3 regions of the Cedecea sp. Ae19-4 genome follow, and region 1 is predicted to be linked to each of the others. Evidence: predicted binding sites of a transcription regulator. Region 1 holds the regulator's gene; each other region holds the start of a gene.

Region 1 (7,553 bases):
CCTGCGCCAGAAGCTGGAGAGCGACCCCGCTCGCCCTCGCCATCTGCTCACCGAAACCGGGATCGGCTACCGTTTTATGCTCTGAAGGAGTAATCTCTGGCTCGTTCAAGAGGAGCCCGTTATGAGCGCATGGTTAGTCTACGCCCTGTTGTCTGCCGCTACGGCAGCGCTGGTCGCTATTTTTGGCAAAGTTGGTTTGCAGCATCTGGATGCCAATACCGCCACAGCCGTTCGCGCTGTGGTCATGGCGTTATTTTTAGTTGGGGTGGTCGTCGTTCAGGGAAAACTGAATCTTGTTAGTACGGTGTTTGCCGATAAAAAAGCGCTGCTGTTTATTTTGTTAAGCGGCGTGGCCGGGGCGCTGTCCTGGCTGTTCTATTTTATGGCGATCAAAAGTGGTGACGTGTCGAAGGTCGCCCCTATCGATAAGCTGAGCGTGGTGTTCGCGGTGATTCTGGCGGTGATTCTGTTTGGTGAGAAAGTGTCGCTGATTGCCGGGATAGGCGTGGCGCTTATCACCTGCGGCGCACTGATGGTGGCTTTGGGTTAAAAGAGAAAGGCTCCCTGGGGAGCCTTTTTGCATATTACTTCGCGCTTTTCAGCACTTCGCTGACAATCTCTACCGCTTCTTTCTCGATCTGCTCGCGGTGCTCTGCGCCGAGGAAGCTTTCACAGTAAATCTTGTAGGCGTCTTCGGTGCCGGACGGACGAGCGGCAAACCAGCCGTTCTTGGTCATCACCTTCAGGCCGCCAATGGAAGCGCCGTTGCCCGGTGCCGCCGTCAGACGCGCGGTAATCGGGTCACCTGCCAGCGTGTCTGCACTCACCATTTCTGGCGACAGCTTGGACAGCGCGGCTTTCTGTGCAGAAGTGGCTGGGGCCTGAATACGGTTATAGCTCGGTGCGCCAAAGCGCGCGGCTAACTCATCGTAATGCTGCTGCGGATTTTTGCCCGTCACGGCGGTGATTTCTGCCGCCAGCAGGCACATGATGATACCGTCTTTGTCGGTCGACCATGGGGTGCCGTTGAAGCGCAGGAACGATGCCCCGGCGCTCTCTTCGCCCCCGAAGCCGAAGCTGCCGTCGAACAGGCCGTCAACGAACCACTTAAAGCCAACCGGGACTTCCACCAGCTTGCGGCCCAGATCTTCTACCACGCGGTCAATCATCGCGGAGGAAACCAGGGTTTTACCGACGGCCACATCTTTGCCCCACTGCGGACGGTGCTGGAACAGATAGTTAATAGCCACAGCCAGGTAATGGTTCGGGTTCATCAGGCCCGCTGGCGTGACGATGCCGTGGCGGTCGTAATCCGGGTCGTTGGCAAACGCCAGATCGAATTTGTCGCGCAGCGCCAGCAGGCCCGCCATCGCACATTCGGAGGAGCAGTCCATGCGAATTGCGCCGTCTTTATCCAGGTGCATAAAGCGGAAGGTCTGGTCGACCTGATCGTTCACGATGGTCAGATCGAGGTTGTAATGCTTCGCGATACGGTGCCAGTATTCGATCCCGGAACCGCCGAGAGGATCAACCCCCAGCTTCAGGCCCGCTTTTTGAATCGCGGCCATGTCGACGATATCCACCAGCCCTTCGATGAACGGCTGAATCAGATCCTGCGCCTGAACGTGACCGCTTTCCCAGGCTTTATCCAGCGTAATGCGCTTCACGCCTTTCAGGCCGTCGGCCAGCAACGCGTTAGCGCGATCTTCAACGACTTTGGTGACGTTAGTATCAGCCGGGCCACCGTTTGGCGGGTTGTACTTGATGCCGCCGTCGTCCGGTGGGTTGTGGGATGGCGTGATAACAATCCCGTCCGCCTGAGGGCCGCCCTTTTGGTTATGCACCAGGATGGCGTTAGAAATCGCAGGCGTCGGCGTATAGCCGTTATCCTGCTGCACAATGACGTCCACGCCGTTAGCGGCCAGCACTTCCAGCACGGAGATAAACGCAGGTTCGGACAGCGCGTGGGTGTCTTTGCCCACATAGCATGGACCGGTGATCCCATTCTTTGCGCGTTCTTCAGCGATAGCTTGCGCAATCGCCAGAATATGAGGTTCGTTAAAGCTATGCCGTGCTGCACTGCCGCGGTGGCCGGAGGTCCCGAATTTCACCGCGTGTTCGCTATTCCCCACCACTGGCTTAAGCACGTAATACTGCGCCGTAAGCTGGGCTACGTTAATCAAGTCGCTCTGTTGTGCAGGTTGACCCGCACGATCGTGGTTAGCCATTGGCTCTTCCTTACTGACGCCAGGTTTTTAAATAGTGCCGCAAACCTTTTCAATCAGCTCCGCAGGGAACTGCATTGACTGCATGATGTGTTCGATCATGCTGCATTTACGACCAGTATTCGTATTGGTGATCACCCAGTATGGGGTGCCCGGAACATGTTTCGGCTTGGTTTGATTGCCGTTTGCCAGCAGAGTTTGCTCATCGCCAGCAAAATAGACGCGGGTGCGGCCATGCAGCGATTCAGTGGCTTCGCCAAAGGTTTTTGCATCCAGCATATACAGCGTGGACAGCACCATCATAAAGCGGTTTACGGCTTTATTCTGGGCAGCGTACTCGTCGGAAAGCAGCAGCTCACGAACGGCACGCACGCGATTACGAGCGGTGTTCGCAGGTTTTTCTTCAACAACGGGAGCCGCAGCGCGCTCAGGCGCAGCGGGCGTAGAAGTGGCTGCTGGTGTTTGCCCGGCGGTAAATTTAAGCATACGCCGTAAAATGTCTGACGCGCTCTCGCCGATGTGTTTAGTCTGGCTGGCAATATAGCGGTAAAGCTCGTCATCAACTTCGATTGTTTTCATCTTAATCCAGTGCGATATCTTTTCTGAATACAAGTCGTTGGGATTATAGGGTCAAATCCCAACAGCGAACAGGAGAGGCGACTCAAAGTCAGAGTAAACTGAATATTTGCCGCACGCCCGCGAGAATGCCAACATGATACCCTAACCAAACGAACCAAAATAAAGAACTTTGCCATGAAATTAAATGCTCGCCTGCAAACTGCGCAACAATTGAATAGCAATTCCCCTATCGTACTGATCCACGGCCTGTTCGGCAGCCTGGATAACCTGGGTGTCCTGGCACGTGATCTGGGTAAAGATCATGCGTTGCTGCAGATCGATCTGCGCAATCACGGGCTGTCACCGCGCAGTGATGATATGAGCTATGCCGCAATGGCCGGGGACGTTCTGGACACGCTGGACGAATACGGCATCGAGAAGGCCACATTTATTGGCCATTCCATGGGCGGCAAAGTGGTGATGGCGCTTACCGCAATAGCCCCTCAGCGTATTGATAAGATTGTGATGATAGATATTGCGCCGGTTAACTATCAGGTTCGCCGTCACGACGAAATTTTCGCGGCTATTCGCGCGGTCACCGAAGCGGGCGTAAAAACTCGCCAGCAGGCGGCGCAAATCATGCGCGACCACGTAGCTGAGGAAGGCGTCATTCAGTTTCTGCTGAAATCCTTTGCTGACGGCGAGTGGAAGTTCAACGTGCCCGTGCTTTGGCAGCAATACGAAACTATCGTTGGCTGGCGGCCTGTTCCGGCCTGGCCATATCCTGCACTATTTATTCGCGGCGGGAATTCTCCATATGTTGATGAAAGCCACCGCGAGGCGCTGCTAAGTCAGTTCCCACAGGCCCGTGCTCACGTCATCGCTGGAGCGGGTCATTGGGTTCATGCGGAAAAACCGGATGCCGTTCTACGGGCGATCCACCGTTATATCGACGCAGAGTAGAAAAACTGATTAAAAACAGACCGACCGGGCAGCTGAAGTCGCTAACGCGTTGGCGCGAATGGCGCGCTGATGTATGATGGCGCGCTTAATTGCACCGGCACCCTGCCCCTGCAGCCAGAATTTCCTGTCAGTATTCTAATCATGGCAAAAGAACAAACGGACCGTACTACATTAGATCTGTTCGCGGACGAGCGTCGCCCCGGGCGGCCGAAAACTAATCCGCTCTCGCGCGATGAGCAATTGCGTATCAATAAGCGCAATCAGCTGAAGCGCGATAAAGTGCGTGGTTTGAAGCGGGTTGAGCTAAAACTGAACAATGAGGCGGTCGATGCCCTCAACCAGCTGGCTGACGCCCGTAACATCAGCCGCAGCGAACTGATCGAAGAGATGCTGTTCGAGCAGCTTAAAAATCTCGGGTAACGCCTTCAGCCACCCTGCGGGTTATCTGAAATCTCAAAAGGGTGAGCAAAACCATGTTGCAGACTGTGCACCCGGGCGTGATAGCTGTTTCCGCTGCTGGAGCTGTTCTGCTATGATTGCCCTATACGTGGGCATTGAACGGCCAGCATACTATTAAGTTTCAAGAGGTTATTTTACTCATGGCAATCGTAGGCATTTTTTTCGGCAGCGACACCGGTAACACCGAAAATATCGCGAAAATGATTCAAAAACAGCTCGGTAAAGACGTTGCTGAGGTGCATGACATTGCTAAAAGCAGCAAAGAAGATCTCGAAGGTTTCGACATTCTCTTGCTCGGCATCCCGACCTGGTACTACGGCGAAGCCCAGTGTGACTGGGATGACTTCTTCCCTACGCTTGAAGAAGTCGATTTCAACGGTAAACTGGTGGCGCTGTTCGGCTGCGGCGACCAGGAAGACTACGCGGAATACTTCTGTGATGCGCTGGGCACCATTCGCGACATTATCGAACCGCGCGGCGCGGCGATTGTGGGCCACTGGCCAACCGCGGGCTACCACTTTGAAGCCTCCAAAGGCCTGGCGGATGACGACAATTTTGTCGGCCTGGCCATCGATGAAGATCGCCAGCCGGAACTGACCGCTGAGCGCGTTGAGAAGTGGGTTAAACAGGTTTCTGAAGAACTGAATCTGGCGGATATCATTAACGCCTGATTTCTCTGGCGCAAATACAGCATTTGCGCCATCTTGATAGCTTTTAGCAATGAAAATAATTGCTACAAGTTTGTAACTTTCTCGTACATCCCTGTACAATGTCTTCCTGATAGCTTGGCTGATAATTACTGTAAATGGCGACGCCGCCACGATTTTTCAGCCTTATTTTGCACCATACTTGCGGTTCCCATTTAGAAGTAGCAGTTCTATAATGAGACGCATTACTCTTTACGCTCACTGCAGTTTGAGCGAATCGTTAAGCAACAGGACACTTTCCGCATGACTGACAACAATACCGCATTAAAGAAGGCCGGCTTGAAAGTCACGCTTCCTCGATTAAAAATCCTCGAAGTGCTGCAAGAGCCGGTAAATCATCACGTCAGCGCGGAAGACTTATATAAACGTCTGATCGACATGGGCGAAGAAATCGGCCTGGCGACCGTCTATCGCGTGCTGAACCAGTTTGATGATGCAGGGATCGTGACCCGCCATAATTTTGAAGGCGGCAAGTCCGTTTTTGAGTTGACCCAGCAGCATCACCACGACCACCTGATCTGCCTCGACTGCGGTAAAGTGATCGAGTTCAGCGATGATTCTATTGAATCCCGCCAGCGTGAAATTGCCACTCGCCACGGCATCCGCCTGACTAACCACAGCCTCTATCTGTACGGACACTGTGCTGAAGGTGACTGCCGCGAAGACGACACGGCCCACGATCCTAAATAAGTAATCCGCATTAACAAACGCTGCTTCGGTGGCGTTTAAAAGCAAAAACCGGCAGGTTTCCCTTGCCGGTTTTTTTATTGACTGAAAAAGGCTATCAGCTGTTATTGGCGCGAATCTCCTGCCAAATCTTATCGCAGCGTACCTTCGCGGCTTCATCATTGCCGCTCTTTCTTGCCTGGATACATTTCTGGTAATCCAGCACGTTCACCGTTTCTTTCTCAACAAACGCTTTATGCTGTTTTTCCTGGCGCAGTACGTTCAGCACGCTTTGGCAGGCTTCAATTTTATCCGGATTGCCTTCCGCCGTATTGATACAGGCGCTATAGGCCTGCTTCAGGCGTGAATCTTCCGGAGGTGCAGGAGGTTGAACGCAGGCAGACAGCGTGAATACAGCGGCGGTAATCAGCAGAATCTTTTTCATGTTCGGTTCCTTATAAAAAAACGGGCGCTTGCGCGCCCGGTTTCACATCAGAAGATGGTGAACGGAGCAATCACGATGAATTTCACGTCACGCTCATCCTGGAAGATGTTGCCGTACCCACCGCCCCAGCTTGGGATGTCGGAGTGGTTGTCGTACTGAGTGAAGTGCAGTTTGAACAGCGTGCCTTTCGCACGGCCTTCCTGTACGGTATACATGGCGTCGAGGCTGTAAGAAGACTCTTTGATCTTGTTGGAAGCGAGATCCTGGCGGTTACCGGAAGCATCAAGCGCCCATGTAGATGGTTTTGCGTCCCATGCATAAACGTAAGAAGCACCCACTGCCCAACCCGGCAGGTTCCAGTTGCTCAGGTCATACATTGCACCGAAGAACACGGCTTTTTCACCGTTGGCGTTGAAGTCAGAGCGGTTATCCCACCACACATCCAGACGACCGTTGGAAGACGCGTAGGTTGGCGTCATACGCTGCAGGAAGTAACCCTGCTGGCCTTCTGCCTTCACCATGGTCCCTTCCAGACGCAGGTCGACCTGGCCAATTTTATAGCCAAATGTCAGCGCCTGGAGCCATGCGGTGCCATCGTAGATATCATTGATGGTGTTGTTCGCGGCTTTATCACGGGTGCCGTAGAACTGGTAGCTGGTGCTCAGCGGGCTGCCTGCAACGTCGAATTTGTAGCTGGCTTTAGCAAAGTACTGATCAACAAAGCCCTGAGCCTGACCGAATGCGGCTTCCAGAATCAGATCGTTTTTGAAGTCATACTTCGCGCCGATGGAGTGCAGATAGTCAACTTTGGTCTTTTTATCGTTCTGGTAGAACTTGTCGGTTTCAAGGTGCCATGGCGCCTTGTACTCGTTAGTCCACATGTAGGAGAAGCTCAGCGCACCGGCATCACCGTAGTCAAATGCGGCTCCCGCTTCAGCCCCCTGATAAGTACCAGGCATGAAGCTCCAGTGTGGTGCTAACAGCGTTTGACCGGTTGGCTGAATGTAACCTGCGCGAGCCCAAACCGGGCCGTATTTGAATTTGGCCGCCGCTTTATAAAGGCTGATGCCACCTTTATCGCCGGAGTAGTCTTCGTCGTAGGTTTTATTTTTAGAGGAGAATGCGATTTCGTTCGGGTGACCGCTGGCGCTGTCTTCGGCCATTTCAATGGCGGTGAAAGCGGCAATATCAAAACCAAACATATCGGCCGCATAGCCAGACTGGAAGTCGAGGTTGGCGTTCCAGGTTGAGTGCGACAGGTTAGTTTTGTACTTACCGTCGGAGACGTCTTTACGGTCACGTTCACGCTGCCAGTAATAGATGCCGCCGGTCAGCGTGGAGTCATCAACAAAGCCCGCGGCGCTAGCCTGCGGAGCCACGACAAAACCTGAAAGAGCGGTAACGCTTGCAATAGCAAGAGCAAGCGCACTACGTTTGCCACTAAACGTACGCATAGTTAAATTCCTCTTTGACGTAAAAATCATCGTCTGACGTGAAAAGCGCCAATGACGAAAAAAAGTAAAATTGCCT
Region 2 (7,553 bases), 670 kb from region 1:
ATCGCTTCCAGCCCCTGAGAGCGGGACGGCGTCAGATGCTGTGCGAGCGCCATTTTTTCAAACCACGGGCGCACATCAAACGCCACGATATCCTGCGGCGTCATTTGCTGATAGAGAATAAATACGATAGCGATCAGCCCTTTAACGATAGCGGCATCGCTGTCACCCTCCAGCGTAATCACCCCATCGGGCTGCTGGTGCATGACTATCCATACCTGGCTCTGGCAGCCCTGAATAATATGTTCAGGCTTGTGCTGCTCCGCCGCCAGTTCCGGCAGGCGGCTGCCCAGTTCGATAATGTAGAGATACTTCTCTTCCCAGTTCGCACAGCGGCTGAAATTTTTTAGCAGTTTGTCTTTATCCGGCAGCGTGGCCATGACCGTCTCCGTTATCCTAACAGGCTGTGGATACGCTGCAGGCCGGCGACCAGGCGATCCACTTCTTGTTCGGTATTGTACATGGCAAAGGAGGCGCGGCACATGGCCGGGACGCTGTAGAACGCCATCAGCGGCATGGCGCAATGGTGCCCGGTGCGAACCGCGATGCCGTAGTTGTCGAGGAAGCTGCCGACGTCATAGGCATGATGTTTCCCGAGATTAAACGCCAACACACCACGGCGCTCTGCCGGGCCGTATACGGTGAGATCGGGCACGGCCTGCAGCGCGTGTTGAGCATAGCGCATCAGGTTGCGTTCATACTCGCCAATCGCCTCCATGCCCAGCCCTTCAACGTAGCTCAACGCTGCCCCAAGGCCGATAATGCCAGCCGTGTTTGGCGTCCCGGCTTCAAAGCGCCACGGGGCTGCGGCGTAAGTCGTCCCTGCAGTCAGGCTGACGGTAGCAATCATCGACCCACCGCCTTCCCATGGCGGCATATCCTGCAGAATGCTTTCTTTCACATACAACACGCCAATCCCCGTTGGCCCGTATATCTTGTGCCCGGAGAAAAGATAAAAATCGCAGTCCAGCGCCGCCACATCCGTGACGTGGTGCATCACCGCTTGTGCGCCATCCACCAGCACTTTGACGCCCGCCTGATGCGCGGTAGCGATCATCTCCTTCACCGGGTTTTCGGTACCGAGCACGTTAGAAACGTGGGCAATCGCCAACAGTTTTGTGCGCTCGTCAATCAGCGTCGGGAAGACATCAAGCTGCAGCGTGCCGTCCCGGTTGAGCGGGATAACGCGCAGCTCCGCGCCGGTACGCTCACACAGCATCTGCCACGGCACGATGTTAGCGTGGTGTTCCATGGCGCTGATGATGATGTTATCCCCGGCCTGCACGTTGGCGCTGCTCCAGCTATTGGCCACGAGGTTTATCCCCTCGGTGGTGCCACGCACAAAGACAATCTCTTCCGGTTTTGCCGCGTTGATAAAGCGTGCCGCCTGACTGCGCACGTTTTCCATCAGGGTGGTTGCTTCTGCGCTCAGAGTATGAATGCCACGGTGCACTGCGGCATACCCATGGCGATAAAACTCAAGCTCGGCGTCAATCACCGCCTGTGGTTTCTGCGCGCTGGCGGCGCTGTCCAGATAGGCCAGCGGCTGGCCGTTGACCTCGCGGCTCAGAATCGGGAAATCAGCCCTGACCTGCTCAATTGAAAAACTCATGCCTCGCCCCCTGCAAAGCGCCGGGCGATACGTGCCAGCACCTGCTGTTTTAAGGCCTCGTCGCGAATACTTTCGGTAAGCTCTGCGGCAAAGGCGAAGATTATCATCTGCTGTGCAGCCTGTTCGCTGATACCACGGGAGCGCAGGTAGAACATCTGTTCGTCATCAATGCGCCCGATGGTTGCGCCATGGCTGCACTTCACGTCATCGGCGTAGATTTCCAGCTGTGGCTTGGTGTCCACCTCCGCCAGGCGGCCAAGCAACAGGTTATTGTTGGTCATCTGCCCGTCGGTTTTAATCGCGTGCTGAGCCACTTTGATCATGCCGTTAAACACCGCTCGGCCCTTATCACGCACGATGGTTTTATGCAGCTGGCGGCTGTTGCAGTAGCCCTTGTTGTGCTCAAGCCAGGTTCGGGTGTCGCACACCTCGTTATTTATCGGCAGCGCCAGACTGTTGATGTGCAGCTGGTTGTTCTCGCCGTTAAGCTGCGTGCTGGTATTGTGGCGCAGCACTGCGGCCCCCAACAGGAAGCTGTGGCTGCTCACCGTCGAGTCCTGCTCAATCAGTAGATCGTTGTGCGCAAAGTGGTAGCTGGCGGCATTTTCAAACGCCAGCTTGTAGTGGCTAAGCTGCGCGTTGGCGGCCACTTCGGCGGTAAATCGTGCGCCGGTGAAATGCGCCGCCTCGTCAAGGCTGACGAAGTGCTCCATCACCGTGGCCTGAGCGCCCTGCTCAAGGATCAGGTGGTGACGGTAATGTGCCGTCGCCATCTCCTGCGCCTTGCTGCCGCGCGTGACGTGCATCAGCAACAGCGCTTTTTCAGGCTGCGTGTTAGGCGCCACGCGGATATGCGTCACGGTCTCCGCCAGGCTTTCCGTCAGGTGCAGGAACACTTCGCCCTGAACCGGCGCGGGCAGCGTCTGGCGGTTATCGTCGATACTTATCACAAAACCGCTGTCGGCGATGTCATCGCTCAGTTCGGCGCTGAAATGCCCGTCAACAAACACCAGCCGCAGCGCGTCTACAGGCAGGGCAAGCTCGTCACGCTGTTGCGCACTTAAAGGCGACTGAGGCGCAAAGACAAACTGGTTATTCAGCAACCCGTCGAGCGGCGTGTATTTCCAGTTTTCATGCTTGCGTGTCGGTAAACCCAGGCGCAACAGCTGCTGCATATGCTGCTGGGCCACCTGCGAGCGGCCCGTGCCCTGAGCTTCAAACAGATGATGCCACTGCTGGAGCGCGTTGCCGTTACTGCTGTTCGGTAAGCCAGCCATAACCCTGCTCCTCCAGTTGTTTCACCAGGCTGAAATCGCCAGATTTAACGATGCGCCCCTGATACAGCACGTGAACAAAGTCCGGCTTGATGTAGTCGAGGATACGCTGGTAGTGGGTGACCACGATAAATGAACGCTTGCCGTCACGCAGCGAGTTAACGCCTTCGGCCACAATCTTCAGGGCATCAATATCCAGCCCGGAGTCGGTTTCATCGAGAATGCACAGCTCCGGCTCCAGCACTGCCATTTGCAGAATGTCGTTACGCTTTTTCTCGCCGCCGGAGAAGCCGACGTTCACCGAGCGGGTGAGTAAATCTTCCGGCATTTGCAGCAGCTTGATTTTCTCTTCCATCAGATCCTGAAAATCAAAGCGATCCAGCGACTCGAGGCCCCGGTATTCCCGCACCGCATTCAGCGCGGTTTGCAGGAAGAACTGGTTGCTGACGCCGGGAATTTCCACCGGGTACTGGAAGGCCATAAAAATACCTTCGCCGGAGCGGTCTTCCGGCGACAGTTCCAGCAGGTCTTTGCCGTTGAACTGCACCGAGCCGCCGGTCACTTCGTAGTCTTCACGACCGGCAAGCGTGGCGGATAAAGTACTTTTCCCGGAGCCGTTTGGCCCCATGATGGCGTGAACTTCGCCCGGCTTCACTTCGAGGTTTAAGCCACGCAGGATCTCTTTATCCTCAACGCTGACCTGTAAATCTTTAATGCTTAACATAGTTTTCCCTTAATCCTTAACCGACGCTGTGTTCGAGGCTGATGGCTAATAATTTTTGTGCTTCCACCGCGAATTCGAGCGGTAACTCTGAGAACACGTCTTTGCAGAACCCGTTGACGATCATCGAGATGGCGTCATCTTCGCTGATGCCACGCTGCAGGCAATAGAACAGCTGATCTTCACCAATGCGCGACGTGGTGGCTTCGTGCTCCAGCTGCGCCGTGTTGTTGCGGCACTCCACGTACGGGAAGGTGTGCGCCCCGCTGTCCGGCCCGATCAACATCGAGTCGCACTGGGTGAAGTTACGAGCGTTGGTCGCGGTGGGCATGATTTTCACCAGGCCGCGGTAGCTGTTCTGGCTATGACCGGCGGAGATCCCTTTCGAGATGATCGTCGATTTGGTGTTCTTGCCGATGTGGAGCATTTTGGTGCCGGTGTCCGCCTGCTGATGGCCGGAGGTCAGCGCCACGGAGAAGAACTCGCCGATGGAGTTGTCGCCACGCAGGATCACGCTCGGGTACTTCCAGGTGATGGCAGAGCCGGTTTCTGACTGTGTCCAGGACATCTTGCTGTTCTCACCTTCGCACAGGGCGCGCTTGGTGACGAAGTTCAGGATGCCGCCGGTGTTGTTGTCCCCCGGGAACCAGTTTTGCACCGTGGAGTACTTCACTTCCGCATCGCGGTGAATAATCACTTCCACTACGGCGGCGTGGAGCTGGTAGCTGTCGCGCACTGGTGCAGAACAGCCCTCGATGTAGCTAACGTAGCTGCCTTCATCCGCCACTAAAATCGTGCGCTCGAACTGACCGGTTTTTTCCGCGTTGATACGGAAATAGGTGGACAGCTCCATCGGGCAGCGCACGCCTTTCGGGATGTAAATAAAGGTGCCGTCAGAGGCCACCGCGGCGTTAAGCGCGGCGAAGAAGTTATCGTTAGACGGCACCACGGTACCCAGGTATTTTTTGACCAGTTCCGGGTAGTCGTGAATCGCCTCGCCGAAGGAGCAGAAAATAATGCCCTGCTCGGAGAGTTTTTCGCGGTAAGTGGTTGCCACAGACACGGAGTCAAAAATGGCGTCAACCGCCACTTCACTGCCTTCGCGCACCGGTACACCAAGCTGCTTAAACGCGTCTTCGACTTCGTTCGTCAGGAAAGCATTAGGTGGCTGTTGCACCGCTCCGGGCTGGGACGCACAGGTGTCGTCGCAGCTCCCGCAGGATGGCGCAGAGTAATAGCTGTAATCCTGGTAATTCAGTTTGTCGTAATTCGCCTTCAGCCAGTGCGGCTCTTCCATTTTCAACCATGCATGGAAGGCGTTGAGACGAAACTCCAGCATCCATTCGGGCTCGTTACGACGGGCAGAGATTGCCCGAACCACCTCTTCATTTATGCCCTTCGCCAGCTGCTCGGTCTGCAGCTCGGTGAAAAAGCCCTCTTTATAATTGAGGTTGCCGGTCCAGGTTTTGACATCGTCAGTTGCTTCAGTATTACGAGACATAGTACCGCCTATACCCCAAAGCTTTCGCCGCAGCCGCACTCGTGCTGCGCTTTCGGGTTATTAAATTTAAAGATCTGATTCAGGCCTTCACGCACGTAATCCACTTCCGTGCCGTCGATAAAAGGCATGGCGGAGAGCGGCACCCACAGGCGCGCGCCGTCAAACTCATAGACCAGATCGTCCGGCTTCGGCTCGGTGACCGTGTCCAGCACGTAGCCAAAGCCAGCGCAGCCCGTCTGTTTGATACTCAGGCGGATGCCTTTAAGCTCGGGTTGTTTGGCGGCCAGATCGCGGATATGCGCGCTGGCGGCCGGGGTCAGGGTCAGCCCCTGCCAGGCAAAATCATTGGGATCAAAGGAACCGGTTTGCACATCCATTCTTCACCTCATCATTCTCTGCGCCCGAAGGCCGATACCCTTATGTTAATGATAACAATTATCAATACAACGTTATGAAAACAGGGGTATTCGCGAAACGCTGGTTTTTTGGGCGTCTTTACTAAGGATAGACCGTCATGAAACTCTTGCCGATGGCGAAAAGAGCTGTTTAAGCCACTGGTGTAAAAGGAAATATCAAAGATGAAAAACGCCTGAACCGGGCAAGATAAAAGATGTATAGAAAATATCTATTTATGTGATTGGAAGCGCACTGAATGCGAAATTAGTGCCATAAAGTACCAGTAATTTTCAGTTTTACGGGAACAAGAAGAGGTGCGGTCGCAGGGGGATTAAGGTATCTGTTCAGAAAAATCCGCCCCCTGGTTACCAGGGCATAAGGTTAACCAGGGGAACTGAGTTAGCTATGTTGGGCTGCATTACCACTCAAAGTTGACTGCCGCATTGTATGTCACGGCCTTGAAGTCCTCGGTATTGGTTGAAATCCCGGCCTTTGCGGCGACATTTTCATTGAACCGATACCCGCTACCAATGGCCATCGCGCTGGTAGATTCATACCCGCCTAGCGAGCCAGAAAGGTTGAATTTGCCAACGCTGTAGGGCTGGAAAAGCCCTGAGAGCGCCGCCTGGGAGGCAAACCCTCGCTTCATTTTGTGATCCAGTTTATCCACGCGGTTACCGAGATGGTTAAGATCGCCATTAAGCTGGGTGATGGAGTCCTGGAACTGAGCATTGCTCCTGGCCTGACTCTGGTTAATGGTATTCTGCTGCGTATTCAGATTTGCCTGAGACTGGTTAATGGTATTCTGCTGCGTATTCAGATTTGCCTGAGACTGGTTAATGGCCCCCTGCTGATTGTTCAGATTTGCCTGAGTCTGATTAATGGCCCCCTGCTGATTGTTCAGATTTGCCTGGGTCTGATTAATGGCCCCCTGCTGATTGTTGACGTTAGCCTGGTTCGCATTAACCGTGGACTGCTGTTGATTCACCGCATTCTGCTGGCTATTTACGCTGTTCTGGTTCTCATTCCACTCGGCCTGCTTGACGTTGGTGGCATTCTGCCGATCGTTGAGCATTTTTTGTTGGTCATTGACTGTCTGCTGTTTTTGAATGCTTTCAGTCAGCGCTGAATCAATGGTATCAACGTTATTTTTAATATCACCGAAATTTCCATTGGTTTTATCAGCATCAGCATGGGAGTTACTGGAAGTCACGTCTGATGACCAGTCCCCCCATTCAAGAGCAGAGACAGACTGGGTGACTAATAATCCAGAAACAAGAAAGGCCAACAAAGACTTATTATTCATTAAAATTGCTCCATTATTATAATTAAACAATTACTGTGCGGAGAAATTATTAATAAATAGAATTAACAAGGCAACACAGAAATAATGATAAAAATAGCCTGAAGTGAATATTCTTAGCCATAAAAAACAAAATTAACTTATTGTTTCTAAAACAATAAAAACAAAAAATTAGACATAAACAAACACATCAAAAACCACCAGACTTTCAGAATTCACCTCGGGCAAAAGTGGTAAAAAATCGATAATAAAAATAAGATTTAGCAATAAGAGAAAACCATACACATACCAAAAAAAACAAGATAAATAGATGAGATGAAGATCAGTTAGCTTTTATTGACGACTCTCATTACCTTCCATCGCTTTAACGTCAAATTTCCCGCAGCCTGTATGCGACAGGCTAACCCTCTGCCCTGAGATAAGAATGGCGTGAAAATATTCCGATTTATCGACTATCCTCCTGTTAAGAAAAAAGGAGCTTAGCCTGATGCTGAAAATGATTATGGTCACCGCCCGCGATCGCGTGAGGCTGCAGGAAATTACCGGCGTTTTCCTTCGCTATGGATTGCAGGACATTGTGCGTTTGCTGGGCCTGGCCTCGCTGCATGACAAAATACGTGGCGGCAGCCAACACGATGCTTTACCGATGCCGCAGCGCCTGTGCGCGGCGCTGGAAGAACTGGGCCCGACGTTCGTTAAGCTCGGGCAAATCCTCTCAACCCGTAGCGACCTGCTTGACCCCGCATGGA
Region 3 (7,553 bases), 2.1 Mb from region 1:
GATCCAGCGTTTGTCGACGTGCACCAGGTGAGAAACGCCCAGCCCGGTGCCCGCACCGTACACCACCACCGGTTTGCCTGCCACAGGCTCGCCACCGCCGAACTGAATCAGATGCTCTTTTTTCAGCGCCGGGATGGCCATGGAAACGCCGGTAAAGTCGTTGATAATTTCCAGATGATCGAAGCCCAGGTTTTGCTTCATTTCGGCGGTGGAAAATGCCCAGGTGTGGTTGGTCATTTCCACCCAGTCCCCGTTTATCGGGCAGGCAATGGCCACACAGCCTGACTGCACGCTGATATTATGTTCTTTGAGGTAGTGCTGAATCACCGCTTCCAGGCCTGGAAAATCAAGGCCGGAGTAAGTCTTTGCCTGTGAAATATCACCCGTGTTCAAATCGCATAGCGCCAGACGTGCATTGGTGCCGCCGACATCTCCCACCAAAGCATATTTTGTCATTCTCAAACAGCTCCGCTAAAGTCAGAATAAGTTCTGGCAACACTGTAAAATTAGCCAGCCGAAACAACAACGACCATCATCCAGGTGCGGCGCGATTGTTGAACCAGGTCACATTCTGGCTTTACCGTTTCAGCTCTATTTGCAATGCGGCTTAAGACTTTCCGTTTTTGCGCCGTGCGACTTCCTATTGTAAGGATTGACTATGCTCCATCCGCGAGCCAGAACCATGCTGGTACTTTCCATTCCGGCTCTGATTATCGGCGTCTTATCCAGCCTGGTATTAATTGTCGTTATGAAGGTTGCCGCTGCGCTGCAGGAATATCTGTGGGCCACGCTGCCAGCGGCGCGCGGGTACGATCCCCAGTCCCCGTTTTGGATACTGCTTATTTTGACCCTGACCGGCGTCGCGGTTGGGCTGGTTATCCGCTATTTGCCTGGCCACGGCGGGCCCGATCCCGCGACCGAACCGCTTATCGGGGCGCCCGTGCCAACGATGGCTATTCCGGGCCTGGTGATGGCGCTGGTGATTGGCCTTGCCGGTGGCGTGAGCCTGGGGCCGGAGCACCCGATTATGGCGGTGAATATTGCGCTCGCGGTGGCGCTTGGCGCCCGCGTTTTGCCGAAGGTCAGCCCGCTTGACTGGACTATTCTCGCCGCGGCGGGCACCGTCGGCGCTTTATTCGGCACGCCGGTGGCCGCGGCGCTGATCTTTTCGCAAACCCTGGGCGGAAATAATGAAGTCCCGCTGTGGGACAGACTGTTCGCGCCATTGATGGCCGCATCCGCCGGGGCGCTGACCACCAGCATTTTCTTTCAGCCGCACTTTGCACTGCCGGTTGCCAGCTACCCCGAAATGCACATTGAAGACCTGTTCAGCGGGGCGGTTGTCGCGGCTATCGCCATTGCGATGGGCATGGTGGGCGTCTGGTGTCTGCCAAGGCTGCACCGCCTGATGCACCAGCTCAAACATCCGGTGCTTATACTCGGTGCAGGCGGTTTTTTGCTAGGCCTGCTGGGGGTAATCGGCGGTGAGGTGACAATGTTTAAAGGCCTGGATGAGATGCAGCAGCTGGCTATCGCCGATTTCTCCGTGTCGTCGCTGCTGCTGTTTGCCGTGGTGAAGCTGGCCGCGCTGATTATCGCTGCCGCCAGCGGTTTCCGGGGCGGGCGTATTTTCCCGGCGGTGTTTGTGGGCGTGGCGTTAGGCATGATGCTGCACCAGCACGTTGAGGCGGTCCCTGCCGCGATTACCCTCTCCTGCGCCGTCCTTGGCATGGTGCTGGTGGTCACGCGCGACGGTTGGCTGAGCCTGTTTATGGCGATGGCCGTGGTACCGGACGTCAAACTCCTGCCCTTGCTGTGCATCGTGATGTTGCCCGCCTGGCTCCTGCTGGCGGGTAAACCGTTGATGATGGCCGGGCGGCCAAACCGCTAATTAATGTTCCATTTCCGAGTTGCGTTTACCCAGCGAGGTGGTGACCGCTCTGAGCAGCTCGGGAATGTCCTGCTTAGGCAGCACCACTTCCACCAGCGCCAGCCTCTCCGGGCTGGCCAGCTTTTCCAGCACGGCAGCAAGCTGTGATGTTTCCGTGACACGCCAGCATTCGGCCAGGCTATCCACGTTCATTGCCTGCGGCAGGCGGGTCCAGTCCCACGCGGCAATGTCGTTGTAGCGCTGTTCCGGGCCATGGATCGCGCGCTCAACCGTGTAGCCATCGTTATTCAGCACCATGACCACCGGCTTCTGGCCGTCACGCTGCATGCTACCCAGTTCCTGAATAGTCAGCTGGGCGGAGCCGTCGCCTATCAGCAAAAGCACACGCCTGCTCGGCCATGCGGTTTGTGCGCCAAATGCCGCAGGCAGCGTAAAACCAATCGATCCCCACAGCGGCTGGACGATAAAGGTCACACCTGCGGGCAGCGTTAAGGCCGCGGCACCAAAGGCCGCCGTGCCCTGGTCGGCCAGAATGATATCGCCAGGCTGTAAGGCGTCCTGCAGGGTTTGCCAGAAAGCGTGCTGGTCCAGCCGGTCGCTGTCGCAAACGGGAAGCTGCGGTGGCCTTTGCGTGGCCTCCGGCCAGGACGCAGCCTGTTGAGCACACAGCGGCTGCAAAATGGCGATGGCCTGCGCCATCGGGATCCCGCTAAACCAGCGCTCGCCTACCCGCACCGCCTCCGGCTGAACCTCAATTGTCTGCTGCTGACTTAGCTTCTGGCTGAAACCGGCGGTGATGGTATCGGTAAACTTCACACCCACGCAGATAACCAGCTCCGCGCTCTCAATCCCCTGCTTCACCAGCGGCGGACTGGCCGCCCCGCTGTAGGTGCCCAGAAAACCAGGCTGGCTTTCATCGAACAACCCTTTCCCCATCAGCAGTGAAGCGTGAGGGATGGGCGTGCTCGCCATCCACTGCTGGAGCGTTTTTTGCTGCCCATAACGCAGGGCCAGAAAATCGGCCAGCAGCGCTACGCTTCGGCTTTCGGCAATTTTTGCCTGCGCACAATGACGAAACGCTTCCAGCGTTGCCGGTTCAGCCACCGTTTCAGGAGCCATTAGTCGTTTTGAAGGCCGCGTTGCTGGCGCCTCCGCCACATCGCTCGGCAATAACAGGTAACCGGGGCGCTGCTGCTTGAGCGCTTCAAGAATTACGCGATCAATTTCGCTGCAGGCATTGGCGGGGGTGAGCGAAGCCTGTGTCACGGAAACTTCTTCGGCAATACGCAGGAAATGGCGGAAATCCCCGTCGCCTAATGTGTGATGAAGCAGTTCACCGCGCTGCTGGGCGCGGCTATTGGGCGCGCCAACAATATGAATGACAGGAAGATGTTCGGCATAGCTGCCCGCTACGCCATTCAGCGCGCTCAGTTCGCCCACGCCAAACGTGGTCAGCAGCGCCGCCGCGCCTTTGCAGCGGGCATACCCGTCGGCGGCGTAAGCCGCATTCAGCTCGTTAGCGCAGCCCACCCAGGCAAGCCTCGGATGCGCAATCACGTGATCCAGGAAAACAAGGTTGTAGTCACCGGGGACGCCGAAGAGGTGCTCGATCCCGCCTTCGTTAAGCCGGTCAACAAGATAGTCTGCCACACAGTAGCGCATAGGATTTTCCTTCTATGAGGGCTTGCTGTGAGTATTAAGTAACCGGGATCGGTGTCGAGAATATATCCGATTTAAGGGGTGGCACGTGGAATTTACAGTGAAATACGGCGTATTCTGGGCTGTGAAAACGTATACACTGATTTCTCTGTTACCTGTAAGGATGACAATAATGACCTGGCAGCCCAACCCTGAACGCTATTCGTCTATGGAGTACCGTCGCTGCGGCCGCAGCGGCCTGAAACTGCCCGCCATCTCCCTTGGCCTTTGGCATAATTTTGGTGATGAAACGCTGCTGGAAACCAGCCGCCAGCTGCTGAGAAAGGCTTTCGATCTGGGCATTACCCATTTTGACCTTGCCAATAATTACGGGCCACCGCCTGGGTCAGCTGAAGCCAACTTTGGGCGCATTTTGCGGGAAGATTTTCAGGCCTGGCGCGACGAGCTGATTATCTCCACCAAAGCGGGTTACACCATGTGGGACGGGCCTTATGGCGACTGGGGTTCACGCAAATATCTGATTTCAAGTCTCGACCAGAGTCTGAAGCGCACGGGGCTGGAGTATGTCGATATCTTTTATCACCACCGCCCGGATCCTGACACGCCGCTGGAGGAGACCATGCGCGCCCTCGACCATGTGGTGCGCCAGGGCAAAGCGCTGTATGTCGGGATCTCAAACTACCCGGCCGATCGGGCAGAGAAAGCTATTGATATCCTGAACGATCTCGGTACGCCTTGCCTGATCCACCAGCCGCGTTATTCCCTGTTTGAGCGCTGGGTCGAAGGTGGCCTGCTGGATCTGCTGCAGGAAAAAGGCGTAGGCAGCATCGCTTTTTCCCCGCTTGCCGGGGGCCAGCTAACCGACCGCTATCTGAGCGGCATCCCTGCAGATTCACGCGCTGCCAGCGGCAGCCGTTTCCTGAACCCCGATCAGATTACGGCAGAGAAGCTGGCAAAAGTACGGCAGCTCAACGCGCTGGCGGAGAAACGCGGGCAAAAGCTGTCGCAGATGGCGCTGGCCTGGGTACTCCGCGATGAAAAAGTGACTTCGGTGCTTATTGGCGCGAGTAAAACCAGCCAGATAGAGGACGCCGTGGGCATGCTAAGCCAGCGCCATTTCAGCGAACAGGAACGAGCAGAAATCGAGGCGATCTTAGTGTAAACGTTTAACTTTCCCTCCGGGTTCACGCCAGTGACTTGTGCAATAAGTGCTATGGCCGATGATTTAGGAATTGTGTAATTCATCAGCCCGGTTGTCGGTTTGTAAGATTGTGTTAACAAGCCGCAACACGGCTCTGAGAACCAGGGAGAGAAAGTATGTTCAGGTCACTAATGCTTGCCCTTGCCTTACTGGCCGCGGCGCCGATGGTCGCAAACGCGGGTGAAATCACCCTGCTGCCGTCGGTGAAATTACAGATTGGCGATCAAGATTATCGCGGTAATTACTGGGACGGCGGCAGATGGCGCGACCGTGATTATTGGCACCGCAATTATGAATGGCGCGATCGCGGCTGGCATCGCCACCGTGGCTGGGATCGAGGCTGGGACCGCGGACGGAATAGCTATGAACGCGGCTATCGCGAAGGCTGGAACGACCGCGACGACCATCGCGGCAGAGGCCACGGACACCGTCATTAAATAAAAAAGGGCTGGATAATCCAGCCCTTCGCACTTTCTTTGGCAAGATTAGTTGCCAAACAGCGTACTAAAAATTAACCACAGGTTGAGCGCCACCACCACCGCGACTATCGCCCAGCCAACCAGCTTAACCCAGCGCACGTTAACCAAATCACCCATCAGCTTTTTGTCGCTGGTAAACACCAGCAGCGGCACCAGCGCCAGCGCAATCCCGAAGCTCAACAGCACCTGGCTCATGACCAGAATACGCGTTGGGTCGAGCCCCATCATGATGACCACGAAGGACGGCGCCATGGTAATCGCCCGGCGAACCCACAGCGGAATATAAAAACGGACAAACCCCTGCATCACCACCTGCCCGGCAAGCGTGCCCACCACCGTGGATGACAAACCGGCCGCCACCAGGCTAAGCCCGAAAATCGTGGCTGCGGCATGGCTCAACAGCGGTTCCAGCGTTTTATAGGCATCTTCCAGCTCGGCAACGCCGGTATGCCCGGTGAAGTGAAACGCCGCTGCGGCGGTGGCCATCATCGCCAGGTTGACGAAGCCGGCAATCGTCATCGCTATCGCCACGTCCCATTTAGTGGCGGAATAGCGCTCTGCCCGGTTGCCCGCATGCAGGTGCTGAGTCAGAGAAGAGTGCAGGTAAATCACGTGCGGCATGATTGTCGCGCCCAGAACGCCAGCAGCAAGGTAGACCGCCTCGGACGTCGGCAGACTTGGGATCAGCATCCCTTTGCCCAGCTCAGCTACCTTCGGCTGGGAAAAAATAAGCTCAACGATGTAGGCCGCCGCCACAAACAGCAGCAGCCCGCCGATAACTTTTTCCAGCGGCTTTTGCCCGCGGCTTTGCAGCATCAAAATCAGGAAAGTGGCTATCCCTGTCAGCACCGCTCCCTGGAGCAAAGAGACGCCCAGAATCAACTTGAAGCCAATGGCCGCCCCGATAAACTCCGCGAGGTCCGTCGCCATGGCAATAATTTCCGCCTGAACCCAGTAAATCCACACCAGCGGGCGCGGGTAATGATCGCGGATTTGCTCGGCGAGGTTCTTGCCGGTGGCGATCCCCAGCTTGGCGGAGAGTACCTGAATCAGCGCCGCCATCAGGTTTGCCCACACCACCACCCACAGCAGTTGATAGCCATAACTCGCCCCGGCCTGGATATTGGTCGCGAAGTTACCGGGGTCGATGTAGCCGATAGCGGCGATAAACGCTGGCCCCATCAACGCCAGCCGCAGCTTACGCGCGGTACGTCCGGTATTGCTGTCAATGCGACTGCTTGTCATCTTCTGCCTCTGAGATATAGCCTTTGCTATGTTTTATGCTATCAAAATGAGAATGGTTATCAAGTTCATTTAGTGCGGGGAAATTGATTTCTCTGATAGCTGAAAACGATGTGCAGGAGGCGTGAGATAGTGAATCTGGATGCCGGTTAACGGATTAACATTTGGCCAACGTGTAAACTGTCGATGAGCCATCTTAACGTAACTTTTAGCTTCTTTACTTAACATAGCAGAAATGTATGGTGGATCACTATTTTTGCGTTCCGTCACAGCTCATCACTATAGTGTGGAATTGATCTCGTTTTCTTATTGCTTGTTACATAGAATGTGCAACGAAATTAAACCTGCCTCATATTTGGAGCAAATATGTCCCGCGTTTTGCACTTTGTTTTAGCGCTTGCTGTGGTCGCGCTGCTGGCTTTGCTGGTTAGCCCTAACCGCAAGCAAATTCGTATTCGCTTTGTCATTCAGCTGTTGGTGATCGAAGTGTTACTGGCCTGGTTCTTCCTGACCTCCGACGTCGGCCTGGGCTTCGTAAAAGGTTTCTCCGAAATGTTCGAGAAACTGCTCGGTTTCGCTAACGAAGGGACAAACTTTGTCTTCGGCAAAATGAACGATGAAGGCCTGGCTTTCTTCTTCCTGAAGGTGCTGTGCCCTATCGTGTTCATTTCTGCGCTGATCGGTATTCTGCAGCATATTCGCATTCTGCCGATTGTTATCCGCGCTATCGGTACCGTGCTTTCTAAAGTCAACGGTATGGGTAAGCTGGAATCCTTTAACGCCGTAAGCTCGCTGATTCTGGGACAGTCAGAAAACTTCATCGCCTATAAGGATATTCTCGGCAAGATGTCGCGCAACCGCATGTACACCATGGCGGCGACCGCTATGTCTACCGTGTCCATGTCAATCGTAGGTGCGTACATGACGATGCTGCAGCCAAAATACGTGGTTGCCGCGCTGGTACTGAACATGTTCAGTACCTTTATCGTGTTATCGCTGATCAACCCGTACCGCGTGGATGAGAAAGAAGAAAATCTGCAGATGACTAACCTGCATGAAGGTCAAAGCTTCTTCGAAATGC

Evidence for each region. The regulator Fur, encoded in region 1, represses iron uptake genes when iron is present. The targets are predictions, from matches to a motif close to ATAATAATGAGAACNACTATCAA.
Region 2: a site for Fur is predicted at 5,525-5,547, ahead of sufA (Fe-S cluster assembly scaffold SufA). Genes of this name have one in related genera too.
Region 3: a site for Fur is predicted at 6,516-6,538, ahead of AAIE02_RS11920 (Nramp family divalent metal transporter). Genes of this name have one in related genera too.

Annotation. Positions count from the first base shown of each region.
Region 1 is NZ_JBCHWG010000001.1:433,330-440,882, reverse strand. Features, by position in the region: gene kdpE (two-component system response regulator KdpE) at 1-85, shown strand, start outside; gene AAIE02_RS02040 (EamA family transporter) at 122-550, shown strand; gene pgm (phosphoglucomutase (alpha-D-glucose-1,6-bisphosphate-dependent)) at 585-2,228, opposite strand; gene seqA (replication initiation negative regulator SeqA) at 2,256-2,804, opposite strand; gene ybfF (esterase) at 2,979-3,746, shown strand; gene ybfE (LexA regulated protein) at 3,888-4,166, shown strand; gene fldA (flavodoxin FldA) at 4,346-4,876, shown strand; gene fur (ferric iron uptake transcriptional regulator) at 5,156-5,602, shown strand; gene AAIE02_RS02005 (ChiQ/YbfN family lipoprotein) at 5,697-6,023, opposite strand; gene chiP (chitoporin ChiP) at 6,071-7,477, opposite strand.
Region 2 is NZ_JBCHWG010000001.1:1,101,174-1,108,726, reverse strand. Features, by position in the region: gene sufE (cysteine desulfuration protein SufE) at 1-377, opposite strand, end outside; gene sufS (cysteine desulfurase SufS) at 389-1,609, opposite strand; gene sufD (Fe-S cluster assembly protein SufD) at 1,606-2,886, opposite strand; gene sufC (Fe-S cluster assembly ATPase SufC) at 2,861-3,607, opposite strand; gene sufB (Fe-S cluster assembly protein SufB) at 3,624-5,105, opposite strand; gene sufA (Fe-S cluster assembly scaffold SufA) at 5,114-5,482, opposite strand; gene AAIE02_RS05285 (YadA C-terminal domain-containing protein) at 5,920-6,807, opposite strand; gene AAIE02_RS05280 (ABC1 kinase family protein) at 7,292-7,553, shown strand, end outside.
Region 3 is NZ_JBCHWG010000001.1:2,516,419-2,523,971, forward strand. Features, by position in the region: gene glk (glucokinase) at 1-456, opposite strand, end outside; gene AAIE02_RS11900 (ion channel protein) at 659-1,891, shown strand; gene AAIE02_RS11905 (alpha-keto acid decarboxylase family protein) at 1,892-3,553, opposite strand; gene mgrA (L-glyceraldehyde 3-phosphate reductase) at 3,723-4,712, shown strand; gene AAIE02_RS11915 (DUF2502 domain-containing protein) at 4,868-5,188, shown strand; gene AAIE02_RS11920 (Nramp family divalent metal transporter) at 5,237-6,493, opposite strand; gene AAIE02_RS11925 (NupC/NupG family nucleoside CNT transporter) at 6,839-7,553, shown strand, end outside.